Linked DNA regions of Cereibacter sphaeroides 2.4.1. The protein of the gene in region 1 interacts with the protein of each later gene in a pairwise test. Links are inferred from orthologs where the notes say so. Each region holds a gene or a part of one and is shown on either strand. Other genes may lie near its edges.

The links. Proteins that work in one complex are often made in the same cells at the same time.
Region 2: the proteins of ligA (region 1) and leuS interact in binary tests that used the Escherichia coli proteins (3 or more experiments, as listed by UniProt). The link is inferred for Cereibacter sphaeroides 2.4.1 from one-to-one orthologs.

The regions. Positions count from the first base shown.
Region 1 is NC_007493.2:1,257,942-1,265,011, forward strand. What follows is about bases 1,996-4,927. They hold ligA (NAD-dependent DNA ligase LigA), read left to right. Parts: upstream 1,996-2,370; coding sequence 2,371-4,485; downstream 4,486-4,927. Other genes in these bases: ctrA (response regulator transcription factor CtrA), read left to right, coding at 1,996-2,277; recG (ATP-dependent DNA helicase RecG), read left to right, coding at 4,482-4,927. In the rest of the region: tRNA 2-thiouridine(34) synthase MnmA, read right to left, coding at 1-1,066; CtrA inhibitor SciP, read left to right, coding at 1,190-1,468; more of ctrA, read left to right, coding at 1,564-1,995; more of recG, read left to right, coding at 4,928-6,569; RSP_RS22645 (hypothetical protein), read left to right, coding at 6,821-6,943. UniProt on the Escherichia coli protein: DNA ligase that catalyzes the formation of phosphodiester linkages between 5'-phosphoryl and 3'-hydroxyl groups in double-stranded DNA using NAD as a coenzyme and as the energy source for the reaction.
Region 2 is NC_007493.2:2,585,303-2,592,539, reverse strand. Bases 1,396-4,494 are described here. They hold leuS (leucine--tRNA ligase), read left to right. Parts: upstream 1,396-1,722; coding sequence 1,723-4,266; downstream 4,267-4,494. Other genes in these bases: lptE (LPS assembly lipoprotein LptE), read left to right, coding at 4,253-4,494; RSP_RS12555 (DUF3576 domain-containing protein), read left to right, coding at 1,396-1,602. Also shown: RSP_RS12560 (porin), read right to left, coding at 1-782; more of RSP_RS12555, read left to right, coding at 1,066-1,395; more of lptE, read left to right, coding at 4,495-4,741; holA (DNA polymerase III subunit delta), read left to right, coding at 4,738-5,730; RSP_RS12535 (hypothetical protein), read left to right, coding at 5,836-6,531; RSP_RS12530 (TIGR03862 family flavoprotein), read right to left, coding at 6,506-7,237.

The DNA of each region.
Region 1 (7,070 bases):
GACCCGGCGAGACGCCGTCCTCGGGGGCGATCAGTTCCACCTCGGCCTCGGTGTCCGACAGCGGGCGGATCACCGCCTCGCGCGGGGCCCGGGTGGAGCGCACCTTGGCCATCACCTGCCATTCGGAGCGGGAGGTGAGCGGGGCATCGCCCAGCCAGTTGATCTCGCGCACCGGGACGATCCGGGTCGAGAGCGCCTCCTTCGGGCCCACGATCACCTGACGCCGCTCGGGATCGAGCCGCACCACATAGAGCGGATCGCCGAGGCCGCCGATGCCGAGGCCGCGTCTCTGGCCGATCGTGTAGTGGATGACGCCACGATGTTCGCCGAGCACCCGGCCGGAGAGATCCACGATCTCGCCCGGGTCGGCCGCGCCGGGGCGCAGCTTCTGGATCACCTCGGCATAGTTGCCGTTCGGCACGAAGCAGATGTCCTGGCTGTCGGGCTTGTCGGCCACGGGCAATCCGTGCCGCGCGGCCAGCGCGCGGGTCTCGGCCTTCGAGGCGAGATGGCCGAGCGGGAAGCGCAGGAAGGCCAGCTGCTCGGGCGTGGTCGAGAAGAGGAAATAGCTCTGGTCGCGCGCGGGGTCGGCCGCGCTGTGCAGCTCGGGCCCCGCCGGGCCCATCTTGCGCTGGATATAGTGGCCCGTCGCCATGCAGTCGGCGTCGAGATCCTTCGCCGTCTGCAGCAGGTCCTTGAACTTCACCCGTTCGTTGCAGCGGATGCAGGGCACGGGCGTGGCCCCGGCCAGATAGGCGTCGGCGAATTCGTCGATCACCGCCTCGCGGAAGGTGTTCTCGTAATCGAGCACATAATGGGGAAAGCCCATCGTCTCGGCCACGCGCCGCGCGTCATGGATGTCGCGCCCGGCGCAGCAGGCGCCCTTCTTGGCCAGCGCCGCGCCATGGTCGTAGAGCTGGAGCGTGACGCCCACCACATCGTAGCCCTCGGCGGCGAGCTCGGCCGCCACCACGGAACTGTCGACGCCGCCCGACATGGCCACCACCACGCGGGTGACGGCGGGGGGCTTGGCGAAACCCAGCGAATTGAGCGGATGGTCGAGCATGGCTGCGCGCCTTCGGATCGGTGAAGCGCGCAATATAAGAAAATGCAGCGCAGTCTCAACCCCTCGTTTCACCGATGATTAAGGCCGCTCCGTCAGCCTTTCCGCCTGATGGAGGGATGAGGGATGTATCTCAAGCGCGTTGATGGTCCGCGGCAGGTGACGCTGCCGGACGGGACCGTTCTGAGCCGGGCCGACCTGCCGCCGCTCGACACACGGCGCTGGGTTGCAAGCCGCAAGGCAGCCGTCGTGAAGGCGGTGATCCACGGGCTCATCACCGAGCGCGAGGCGCTGGACCGCTACAGCCTGTCCGAAGAGGAATTCGCCCTGTGGCGGTCGGCGGTGGCCGCGCACGGCGAGAAGGCGCTGAAGGTCACGATGATCCAGAAATATCGGCAACTTTAGATTGTATTCAGCTTCGCCTATGCGAGAGTAACTCATGATTAACCATTGGGCATCATTGTAGTTAATACCTAGGGTGGCGATGCGGAGCGCGAGTGATGAGAATACTGCTGGTGGAGGATGATCCGACCACGTCCCGCAGCATCGAATTGATGCTGACTCATGCGAACCTGAACGTCTATTGCACCGATCTCGGCGAGGACGGGATCGATCTGGCCAAGCTCTACGATTACGATCTCATCCTGCTGGATCTCAACCTGCCCGACATGAGCGGGCACGAGGTCCTGCGCCAGCTCCGCCTTGCGCGGGTGGACACGCCCATCCTGATCCTGTCCGGCGCCGACGATACCGAGAACAAGATCAAGGGCTTCGGCTTCGGCGCCGACGATTACATGACCAAGCCCTTCCACCGCGAGGAGCTGGTCGCCCGCATTCATGCCATCATCCGCCGCTCGAAGGGCCATGCCCAGTCCGTGATCCGGACGGGTAAGATCCTCGTTAATCTCGATGCGAAGACCGTCGAGGTCGAGGGTAAGCCCGTGCATCTGACGGGCAAGGAATATCAGATGCTGGAGCTGCTCTCGCTGCGCAAGGGCACGACGCTCACGAAGGAGATGTTTCTTAATCACCTTTACGGAGGCATGGACGAGCCCGAACTCAAGATCATCGATGTGTTCATCTGCAAGCTGCGCAAGAAGCTGGCCGAGGCCACGGGGGGCGAGAGCTACATCGAGACGGTCTGGGGCCGGGGCTATGTCCTGCGCGATCCGGTGACGACCGAGACCGACCGGCGGTTCGCCATCGGCGCCTGACCGGCCTGCCCGGGCGCGGCCTCCGGGACAGGCGGGCTGGACGAGGCTCGGGCGGTTGCCTAAAGCTGCGGAGGGCGCAGGCGGGGGACCCTCATGCAGGACGAGAGGCCGGTGGATCAACTGACCGAGGCGGAAGCCGCGGCCGAGCTTGCACGGCTGGCAGAGGCGATCGAGGCTGCGAATACCGCCTACCACACCCACGACGCGCCGCAGATCAGCGACGCGGACTATGACGCGCTCAAGGTGCGCAACCGGGCCATCGAGGAGCAGTTCCCGGAGCTCCGCCGGAGCGACAGCCCGAGCGACCGGGTGGGCGGGGCGCTGGCCGAAGGATTTGCGAAGGTTCGCCACGATGTGCGGATGCTCTCGCTCGAGAATGCGTTCGACCTTGCCGAGGTCGAGGACTGGATCGAGCGGATCCGGCGTTATCTCGGCCATGTGGGCGACCTTCTGTTCACGGCCGAACCGAAGATCGACGGGCTCTCGCTGTCTCTCCGCTACGAGAAGGGGCGTCTCGTGCAGGCGGCGACCCGCGGCGACGGCGAGACCGGCGAGAATGTGACCGAGAACGCCCGCACCATCGCGGACCTGCCCACCGAGCTCGACGGCGCGCCGGACCTGCTCGAGGTGCGCGGCGAGGTCTACATGAGCCACGAGGATTTCGCGGCGCTGAATGGCCGGCAGGAGGCCGCGGGCCAGCGCCTCTTCGCCAACCCGAGGAATGCGGCCGCGGGCTCGCTCCGCCAGCTCGATCCGGCTGTCACCGCCTCGCGCCCGCTGCGCTTCTTCGCCTATGCCTGGGGCGCCCATTCCGAGCCGCTGGCCGCCACGCAGCACGAGGCCATCGCCCGTCTGGCCGCTTTGGGCTTTGCCACGAACCCGCTCACCCGCCTTTGCACGGGGCCCGAGGAGCTTCTGGCGCAACATGCCCAGATCGAGCGGCAGCGTGCGGCGCTGGGCTATGACATCGACGGTGTGGTCTACAAGGTCGACGATCTGGCGCTGCAGCGGCGGCTGGGCTTTCGGGCCTCGACGCCGCGCTGGGCCATCGCGCACAAGTTCGCAGCCCAGCTCGCCTGGACCCAGCTCGAGGGGATCGACATTCAGGTCGGCCGCACCGGCGCCCTGTCGCCTGTGGCGCGCCTCAAGCCGGTGACGGTGGGCGGGGTCGTGGTGGCCAATGCCACGCTCCACAACGAGGATTACATCGCCGGCCGCGATTCGAAGGGGCAGGAGATCCGCGGCGGCAAGGACATCCGCGTGGGCGACTGGGTGCAGGTCTACCGTGCGGGCGACGTGATCCCCAAGGTGGCCGATGTCGATCTCGACCGCCGCCCCGAGGGGGCTGCGCCCTACCGCTTTCCCGAGACCTGCCCCGAGTGCGGCTCCGAAGCCATCCGCGAGCCGGGCGATTCGGTGCGCCGCTGCACCGGCGGCCTGATCTGCCCGGCCCAGCAGGTCGAGCGGCTGAAGCATTTCGTCTCGCGCGCGGCCTTCGATATCGAGGGGCTCGGCGCAAAGCAGGTCGAGGCGCTCTGGCGCGACGGCTGGATCCGCCAGCCCGCCGACATCTTCGAGCTGCCGAACCGCTACCGCGACGGGATGCAACGGCTCGAGAATCGGGAGGGCTGGGGGCGGAAATCGGCCGAGAATCTCTTCGCGGCCATCGAGGCGCGGCGGCGCATCGCGCTCCACCGGCTGATCTTCGCGCTGGGCATCCGCCATGTGGGCGAAACCACGGCCACGCTTCTGGCCACCCACTACGGCTCCTGGGCCGCTTTCGAGGCCGCGATGACCCGCGCCGAGGTGGGCGCGGGGCCCGAGTGGCAGGACCTTCTCTCCATCGACGGCGTGGGGGCGGTGCTTGCCACATCGCTCGTCACCGCCTTCCATCAGGAGGCCGAGCGGGCGGCGGTCGACGCGCTTGCGGCCCATCTGACCGTCGAGGATGCCGAGGTGCGCGCCCCGGTCGCGAGCCCCGTCGCGGGCAAGATCGTGGTCTTCACCGGCACGCTCGAGAAGATGTCGCGCGCCGAGGCCAAGGCGCGGGCCGAGGCGCTGGGGGCGAAAGTGTCCGGCTCGGTTTCGGCCAGGACCGATCTCGTGGTGGCGGGGCCGGGGGCGGGATCCAAGGCCAAGCAGGCCGCGGCGCTCGGCATCGAGACGATCGACGAGGACGGTTGGCTGCGCCTGATCGGGGACGCATGAGCCGGCCGGAGATCCTCTTTCCGCTCTTCGCCGATCTGGAGACGCTGGAGGGGGTAGGCCCCAAATCCGCCAAGGCCTTCGCGGGGCTGGGCGTGACCCGGCCGAAGGACCTTCTGTTCCTGCTGCCGCATTCCGCGGTGGATCGTAGCCGCCGGTCCTCGATCCGCGATGTCCTGCCGCCGGTGACGGCCACGGTCGAGGTGACGGTTGGCGCCCATTACCCGTCGCGGCGCAAGGGCGGTCCCTACCGCATCGCCGTACGGGATGCCGAGGCCGAGTTCACGCTCGTCTTCTTCCACGCCCGCGGCGACTATCTGATGAAGCTCCTGCCGCCGGGCGAGCAGCGGATCGTGTCGGGCCGGATCGAGGTCTTCGACGGCATGGCGCAGATGGTCCATCCCGATCATGTGCTGCCGCCCGAAGAGGCCGCGGCCTTGCCCGCCTGCGAGCCTGTCTATCCGTTGACGGCGGGGCTCACGCAGAAGCTGGTGGCGAAGGCGGCGTCGGCGGCGCTCCTGCGGCTGCCGGAGCTGGCCGAATGGATCGATCCGGGCCTCAAGGCGCGCGAGGGCTGGCCCGACTGGGCCGCGGCGGTGCGGGCGGCCCATGCGCCTGAGGCCCCCGCGGAGGTCACGCCCACCGCCGCCGCGCGGCGCCGCCTCGCCTATGACGAGCTCTTCGCCCATCAGCTGACCCTCACGCTCGCCCGGGCCTCGCGCCGCCGCGGCAGGGGCGTGGCCTCGGTCGGCACGGGCGCGCTGCAGCGGCGCGTGCTGGAGAGCCTGCCCTTCGCGCCCACCGCGGCCCAGACCCGGGCCGTGGCCGAAATCGCGGCCGACATGGCGGCGCCGCAGCGGATGAACCGGCTCCTGCAGGGCGACGTGGGGGCGGGCAAGACGCTGGTGGCCTTCCTCGCCCTCGCCATCGCCGTCGAGGCGGGCGGGCAGGGCGTGATGATGGCGCCGACCGAGATCCTCGCGCGGCAGCATCTGGCGAGTCTCGCGCCGATGGCCGAGGCGGCGGGCATCCGGCTCGCGCTCCTCACCGGTCGCGACAAGGGCGCCGAGCGGGCGGCCAAGCTCGCGGCGCTTGCCGCGGGCGAGATCGGCGTGCTGGTCGGCACCCATGCGGTCTTCCAGAAGGACGTGATCTTCCACGATCTGCGGCTCGCCATCGTCGACGAGCAGCACCGGTTCGGCGTGGCGCAACGGATGGAACTCGGCGCCAAGGGGGCCGCGGCCGACGTGCTGGTGATGACCGCGACGCCCATTCCCCGCAGCCTCGCGCTCGCCAGTTACGGAGACATGGATGTCTCGGTCCTGGACGAGAAGCCGCCCGGGCGGACGCCGGTCAAGACCGCGCTCGTCTCCTGCGAGCGCATCGACGAGGTGGTCGCGAGCCTCGCCCATGCGGTGGCGGAAGGGCGGCAGGCCTACTGGGTCTGCCCGCTCGTCGAGGACAGCGAGGCGGTGGACTATGCCTCGGCCGAGGCCCGCTTCCAGCATCTGCGCGCGGCTCTGGGCGAGGGCACCGTGGGGCTCGTCCATGGCCAGATGCCGCCGGCCGAGAAGGATGCGGCCATGGCGCGGTTCGTGGCGGGCGAGACGCGGGTGCTGGTCGCCACCACGGTGATCGAGGTGGGGGTGAACGTGCCCAATGCCTCGATCATGGTGATCGAGCGCGCCGAGATCTTCGGGCTGGCCCAGCTCCACCAGCTGCGCGGCCGGGTGGGGCGCGGGGCGGCGCAATCGACCTGCCTTCTCCTCTATCAGGCGCCTCTGGCCGAGAGCGGCCAGCGCCGCCTCACCATCCTGCGCGAGACCGAGGACGGCTTCCGCATCGCCGAGGAGGATCTGGCGATCCGCGGCGCGGGCGACCTGATCGGCACGGCTCAATCCGGCCTGCCGCGCTTCCGCATTGCCGATCTCGAGCGGCAGTCGGCGCTGATGGAGGTGGCGCAGTCGGATGCGCGGAAGCTCCTTCACGACGATCCGACGCTCGCCTCGCCCCGCGGAGAGGCGGCGCGGCTTCTGCTCTGGCTCCTCGATCAGGACCGCGCGATCCGTCTGCTGTCCGTCGGGTAAGCGGCCCTTCTGACCGTCGCCTTCACGAGCCCTGCCTGCACCCCCCGGTGAGGGTCGCTGCCTGCGGGCTGTTCGGCCTTTCTCACCCCCTGCGCCCAGCGGTGCTTGAACGGCTCAGGTCGACGACCGTTCCTGAGTTCCTGCTGTCCCCACGGTATGTTCTCTTAAAATCCCGTTCGGTTCTTAAAAAGTTCTTTACACTGGTTAGCGGTTGTGGGAACAATGACGGAACATAAAGACGGAGATCGCTCATGCTGACCGAGATGAAGGAAGTCCTGTCCCGCTGCTCCGAGACACTGATCGAGGATGCGCTTGGCGTGGCTGCCGTCTTTTCTCTTCTGATCGCGGCGCTCTACCTGCCGCACCTCGTCTGATCCGACTGCCTGCGACCGGTCGCCCTCGGCAGCCGCCTGCTGCCTGTCCCCCAAGGATCCCCAGGACCGGACGCCACTGCCGCCGCCCCTTGCCCCGGGCGGCGGCCTTTTCATGCGGGCTGGCCGG
Region 2 (7,237 bases), 1.3 Mb from region 1 along the record:
GACAGACCGAGGTGGTTGCCGTCCTGAGCGTCCGAGCTGATGTCGGTGTAGGCGAGGCCAGCGACGAAGCCGTTGTTGAAGTCGGCGTTGACCGAGGCGCCGAGCAGCTCGACGTCACCGCCGACCAGAGCGGCTTCTTGGCTGCCGAGGCCGACGAGCACGTCGGTTTCGAACGTCTGGTAGGCCAGGCCGAAGCCCATGCCGAAACCGCCGAAGTCGCCTTTGTATTTCGCACCGATGGCGTAGCCGTCGCCGTTGGTGTCGGTGTCGTCGAGCTCGGCCGAGATCGCCACACCGAAGTCGCCGAAGCTGTATTCGTAGCGGGCGATCTGGTTGTCGTACTTGCCGTCGCCGTAGGCGCCGAAGTAGCCGGCGTGGGTGGTTTCGTCGTCACCGATGGTGCCGGGGTTGCCCACGTTCTCGGTCATGGCCCAGTCCATGGCGCCGTCGATTTCGCCCATGGTCAGGGTGCCGAAGGCGCCCGAGATGAAAGCGGCTTCGTTGTCGGCAGCGAAGTTGCCGTTCGAGTCGCCTTCGTCTTTCGAGATCTCGACGCTGGCGCCGAACGCGAGGCCGGTGTCGGTCTCGCTCGTCATGGTGACGATGAGGTTGAAGTCGTTGTGGAACTCGGTCTGGCCGCCAGCCGCGTGGCCAGCGCGGGCCGGCGCATCGTCACCACCGCCGACAACACCCATCTCGGCGTAGCCCGAGAAGCTGATTTCGGCCGCAGCCACGCCAGCGGTCATCACCAGAGCCGTGGTCGCAAGAAGAATCTGTTTCATAGTTTCCCTCGTTTGTCTCGTCTGCGCCCCAGCTCAGGGGAATCCGAGTGGGCCTGCCTCTGTTTCCCTCCGGATGGCCTCGATTGCAAACGGAACGGGTCCGTTGCGGGGAAAGACGTGGATGATGGTGCAGAGTTGCCACAGTGAGCCGGGGTGCCCTGCCACCCGTCCAAAGGTCGGAAAACCTTCGCTTTCTGGCAGGGCCGGACGGGATGCCTGAAAAACCTTGGCACGGTCCGGTGCCTCGGCTAGACAGCACGGGACGTCACACACGGGGGACTTCATGACCTTCCTTAGCCTCGCGCGCGCTGCCCTGCCGGTCGGGCTTGCGCTTTCGCTCTCTGCCTGCGGCGGCCTGGGTGGGGGAGACGCCTCCTCGGGCGATCGGCAGATCGAGGCGGGCGCGGCTCAACGGCAGGCGGAAATCGCCGAGCGCAATGCGGGCGCGACGGTGGCCGGCACGGGAAGCACTCGGTCCTCGCTCTTCGACCTGTTCGGCAGCAAGGACGACCCGAACACGAAGGTCGAGGTCAACAAATATATCTGGAACGCGGCGCTCGAGGTGCTGAACTTCCTGCCGGTCCAGGCGGTCGATCCCTTCACCGGCGTGATCTCGACGGGCTACGGCGTGCCGCCGGGCGGCGGTCGGGCCTACCGCGCCACGATCTATGTGCAGGATCCGGCGCTCGATGCGCGCTCGCTCAAGGTGGCGCTGCAGGGGCAGGGCGGCGGGCCGGTCTCGGCCGAGACGCAGCGCGCGGTCGAGGATGCGATCCTCACCCGCGCCCGGCAGCTCCGCCTGCGCGACTCGCGCCTTTGAGGCTGAGGCCGCCGGCCGGGCGCTCGCCCCGGCCCGCGGTCCGCACCGGACGGGGGCGGCTCTGGACCTTGGGCCGCGCCTCGGTGTAACTGCGGGCGATCCTTTCCGAAGAGGCCGCCCATGTCGCGTTACGATCCCGCAGCAACCGAAAGCCGCTGGCAGGCCGCCTGGGACGCGGCGGGGGTCTTCACGGCCCGGCACGATCCCGCCCGGCCGAAATATTACGTCCTCGAGATGTTCCCCTATCCGTCGGGCCGCATCCACATGGGGCACGTCCGCAACTACACGATGGGCGACGTGGTGGCGCGGCAGAAGGCCGCCGCCGGCTTCTCGGTGCTGCATCCGATGGGCTGGGATGCCTTCGGCATGCCTGCCGAGAATGCCGCGATGGAGCGGGGCGGCCATCCCAAGGACTGGACCTACGGCAACATCGCCGACATGCGCGCGCAGATGAAGCCGCTCGGGCTCTCGATCGACTGGAGCCGCGAATTCGCCACCTGCGATCCCGAATATTACGGCCAGCAGCAGGCCATGTTCATCGACATGATGGAGGCGGGCCTCGTCTACCGCAAGAATGCGGTGGTGAACTGGGACCCGGTCGACATGACGGTGCTGGCCAACGAGCAGGTGATCGACGGCAAGGGCTGGCGCTCGGGGGCGCCCGTGGTGCGGCGCGAGCTGACGCAGTGGTTCTTCCGCATCTCCGACTATGCGGGCGAACTGCTGGAGGCGCTCGACACGCTGAAGGACTGGCCCGAGAAGGTGCGGCTGATGCAGGCCAACTGGATCGGCCAGTCGCGCGGGCTGCAGTTCGCCTTCTCGATGGCGGGCGCGCCCGAGGGCTTCGACCGGCTCGAGGTCTATACGACCCGTCCCGACACGCTGATGGGGGCCTCCTTCGCGGCGATCTCGCCCGATCACCCGCTGGCCCGGCATCTGGAGCGGCACGATCCGGAGGTGGCCGAGTTCGTGGCCGAATGCCGCCGCGTCGGCACCTCGGAAGAGGCGCTGGAGAAGGCGGAGAAAAAGGGTTTCGATACCGGCCTCCGCGTGCGCCATCCGTTCGATGCCGCCTGGGAGCTGCCGGTCTATATCGCGAACTTCATCCTGATGGATTATGGCACCGGCGCGATCTTCGGCTGCCCGGCGCATGACCAGCGCGACTTCGAATTCGCCACGAAATACGGCCTGCCGATCCGGCCCGTCTTCCTGCCCGAAGGCTGCGAAGAGACGGCGCTCGCCGAAGCCTTCGTGCCGATGAAATCCGAGCGCGTGCACTACATCCGCGGCTTCGCCGGCGCCGAGGTCCAGACCGGCGAGGAGGGCGTCGCCGCCGCCATCGCCTTCTGCGAATCGCAGGGCGTGGGGCGCGGCGTCACCAACTACCGCCTGCGCGACTGGGGCATCAGCCGCCAGCGCTACTGGGGCTGCCCGATCCCGGTCATCCATTGCGAGACCTGCGGCGTGGTGCCCGAGGCCAAGGAGAACCTGCCCGTCCGCCTGCCGGACGACGTGAGCTTCGACGTGCCGGGTAACCCGCTCGACCGCCACCCGACATGGCGCGACTGCACCTGCCCGAAATGCGGGGCGAAGGCCCGGCGCGAGACCGACACGATGGACACGTTCGTCGATTCGAGCTGGTATTACGCGCGCTTCACCGCGCCGCGGGCGGCCACGCCCACCGACGCCGAGGAAGCCGACTACTGGATGAACGTCGATCAATATATCGGCGGCATCGAGCATGCGATCCTGCACCTGCTCTATTCCCGCTTCTTCGCCCGCGCGATGCAGAAGACGGGGCACCTGCCGGCGAAGGCCATCGAGCCCTTCAACGCGCTCTTCACGCAAGGCATGGTCACGCACGAGATCTATCTCACCCGCGATGCGGCGGGGCGCCCGGTCTACCACCTCCCCGAGGACGTGACCGACGGCAAGCTCGCGGACGGCACGCCGGTCGAGATCATCCCCTCGGCCAAAATGTCGAAATCGAAGAAGAACGTCGTCGATCCGATGAACATCATCCGCCAGTTCGGCGCCGATACGGCGCGCTGGTTCGTGATGTCGGACAGCCCGCCCGAGCGGGACGTGGAATGGACGGCCTCGGGCGCCGAGGCGGCCTCGAAGCACCTCCATCGGGTCTGGCGTCTGGCGGACGAGATCTCGCGCGCCGACGGCGAAGCGAATGCCGAGGATGGGGCGCTCGACAAGGCCACGGCGCGCGCCATCGCCGAGGTGACGCAGGGCGTCGAGGGCTTCGCCTTCAACAAGGCCATCGCCAAGCTCTACGAATTCACCAACACGCTCTCGCGGTCCGGCGCGGGCGCCGAGGCGAAGAAGCGCGCGATGCGGACCATGGCGCAGCTCATGTCGCCCATGGTGCCGCACCTGGCCGAGGAGGTCTGGGCGATGCTCGGCGGCGAGGGTCTGGTGGCGCAGGCCGCCTGGCCCAAGGCCGATCCGGCGCTTCTCATCGACGATACGGTGACGCTGCCCATCCAGGTCAACGGCAAGCGTCGGGGCGAAATCACCGTTCCGAAGGAGATGGCCGCTTCCGAGGTTGAAAAGCTGGTGCTGGCGGACGAAGCTGTGCAGCGGGCGCTCGGAGGCGCCGCTCCGAAGAAGCTCATCGTCGTCCCGGGCCGCATCGTCAATGTCGTCATCTGACCGCCGCACCTTCCTCTTCGCAGCCCTGGCCCTGGCCGGCTGCGGTTTCCGTCCGGCCTACGGGCCGGGCGGCCCGGCCGAGACGCTGCAGGGCGCGATCCGCGTGGCGGATCCGGTCGACAAGAACGGCTTCGACCTCGTCGAACGGCTGGAAGAGCGGATCGGCCGTCCCGAGGCGCCGCGCTTCGACCTCGCCTACCGGATCTCGACCAGTATCGACAGCGTGGGCATCACCACCGCCAACTCGATCACCCGCTACAATCTGACGGGACGCATCGCCTTCACCGTCACGAGCCGCGCGACGGGCGAGGTGGTCGAGAGCGGAACGGTCACCAACTTCACCTCCTGGTCGGCCACGGGCTCGACCGTGGCGGCGCTCGTTGCCGAGGAGGATGCGAACTACCGCCTGATGCGCATCCTCGCCGACCAGATCGTGACGCAGCTGATCGCCACCTCCGGGCGCTGGCTGGCATGATCCTGCGCGGCGCCGAGGCCGTGCGCTATCTGGCGAAGCCCGATCCCTCGCGCGCCGGCCTGCTGATCTTCGGGCAGGATTCGATGCGCGTGGCGCTGAAGCGGCAGGAAGCGGTGCTGGGCCTGATCGGTCCCGAGGGCGCGGCCGAGATGCGGCTCACGCGCCTGCCGGCCTCCGACCTCCGGCGCGATCCTGCGGCACTGATGGATGCCATGACGGCGAAAGGCTTTTTCGAAGGCCCGCGCGCCGTGCTGGTCGAAGAGGCTGCGGACGGGCTTACCGCCCTGATCGGCGATGTGCTGAAGGAATGGCGCCCCGGCGATGCGCAGGTGGTGGTGACCGCCGGCGGCCTCACCGGCCGCTCCTCTCTGAAAAAACTTTTCGAGGCTCATCCCAGCGCCGTCTGCATCGGTCTCTACGACGATCCGCCGACGCGCGAGGAGGTCGATACGATGCTGCGGCAGGCGGGTCTCGGGCAGATCGAGCCGCAGGCGATGGCCGGGCTCACGGCGCTGGCCCGCGATCTCGATCCGGGCGACGTCCGCCAGACGGTCGAGAAGCTCGCGCTCTACAAGCTCGGCGATCCCGCGCCGCTCTCGGCCGCCGACGTGGCCGAGATGGCGCCCGTCTCGATCGAGGCCGGGGTCGACGAGGTGATCCATGCCGTGGCCGAGGGCCGCCGGACCGAGGTCTCGCCCCTCGTCCGCAGGCTCGAGGCGCAGGGCGTGACGGCGGTCGCCCTCTGCATCGGCGCGATGCGCCACTTCCGCAGCCTGCACCGTCTGGCCGCGGGCGCGGACCCCGGCCGCGGCGGCTTCAACCCCCGGCAGGAACGGATGCAGCGGCAGGCGCGGCAGTGGGGCGTGAACCGGCTCGAGGAGGCGATGGCGCTTCTGGTCGAGACCGACCTCACGCTGCGCTCGGCGAGCCGCGCGCCCGCCATGGCGGTGATGGAGCGCGCCCTCATAAGGCTCTGCACGGTGCGCTGACGGCTGATTTCGGCCGCTTCGCTGCGCCGCCCTCTACCGGGGGTGAATCCGGTTTCGGAACATGCTACATGCTGTGGAAGCAAAACAAGAAACGCGGAGCAGACAATGAACAGGCTTTCCCTGCTCGCCCTCGTGGCGGCGCTTTCGGCATCGCCGGCGGCAGCGCAGATGACGGGTGCGACCCTCGATTTCGGCCATTCCTTCTTCACCGAAGACAGCGACATCTCGAAGACCAGCCTCGGCGGCAGCGCCGAATTCGGCTTCGGCACCAGCTTCGCGCTGCAGGGCGATCTCGGCTACAGCCGCCTGCACGGCGTGCATGAGAATGCGACCGCCGCCGCGCTGCACGGCATGGTCTATGTGAACCCCGAGACTGCCATCGGCGCCTTCTACGGCATCGAGGATCTGGCCGGCGACAGCGTCGATTTCTACGGTTTCGAAGTGGGCCAGAAGAGCGACCTGTTCGACGTCGAGGCCTATGTCGGGCGCGCCGACAATTCCGGCCTGACCGGCTCGATGATGGGCCTCGAGGGGCGGGTGCTGATGGCCAACGGCTTCGGCGTCGGCGGCAAGGTGAACCATCTCGATGTCGAGGGGCTCGACACGACCCGCTTCGGCCTGACGGGTGACTATACGCTGCCGAACGGGCTGGCGCTGACGGCCGAGATCGGCGGCGTGAATGCCGACGATCTGGGCCTCGACGGGACCGAGCCCTATGTCGGGATCGGCGCCCGCTTCGACTTCGGCCGCGGGGCGATGTTCAGCCGCCGCTCGCTCAGCGCGGTCGCGCCGGGCCTGTGACACGGGCCGCCGCGCGGCCGGCATGGCGGCCGGTCGCGAGGCAGCCGGTGAGGAGGTAGCCGCCCGTCGGCGCCTCCCAGTCCAGCATCTCGCCGCAGGCGAAGACGCCGGGCAGCGCCTTCAGTTCGAGATCCTCCGTCAGCGCGGCGCGGGCGATGCCCCCGGCGGTCGAGATCGCCTCGTCGAGCGGCCTCGGCCCGGCCAGCGGCACCGGCAGCGCCTTCAGCCGGCAGGCCAGCGCCGCCCCCGCGGGCAGGGGCCGGGCGAATTCCTGCACCAGCGCCACCAGCGCCGGAGACAGCCCCAGCTTGCGCAGCCGGTTGGCGAGGCTCTCGCCCGGCTTCCCGCGGGAAAGCCGCGCCGCCACCTCCTCCTCGGACAGATCCGGCAGCAGATCGAGCGCGAGCCCCGCGCCCTCGCGCAGCGCGCGCGAGACGGCATAGATCCCGCCGCCCTCGAGACCCCGCTCGGACAGAACGAACTCGCCCCGCTCGCGCCGCTCTCCCACGAGCAGCGCCACGCCCTTGACCGGCGTGCCGAAATGGCGCGCCATATGCGGCGTCCAGTCGATGCGGAAGCCGATGTTGGCGGGCCGGAAGGGGGCGATCTCCACCCCTCGGGCCGCGAGCCACGGGGCCCAGGCGCCGTCCGAACCGAGCCGCGACCAGCTCGCCCCGCCCAGCGCCAGCACCGTGACCTGCGGCGC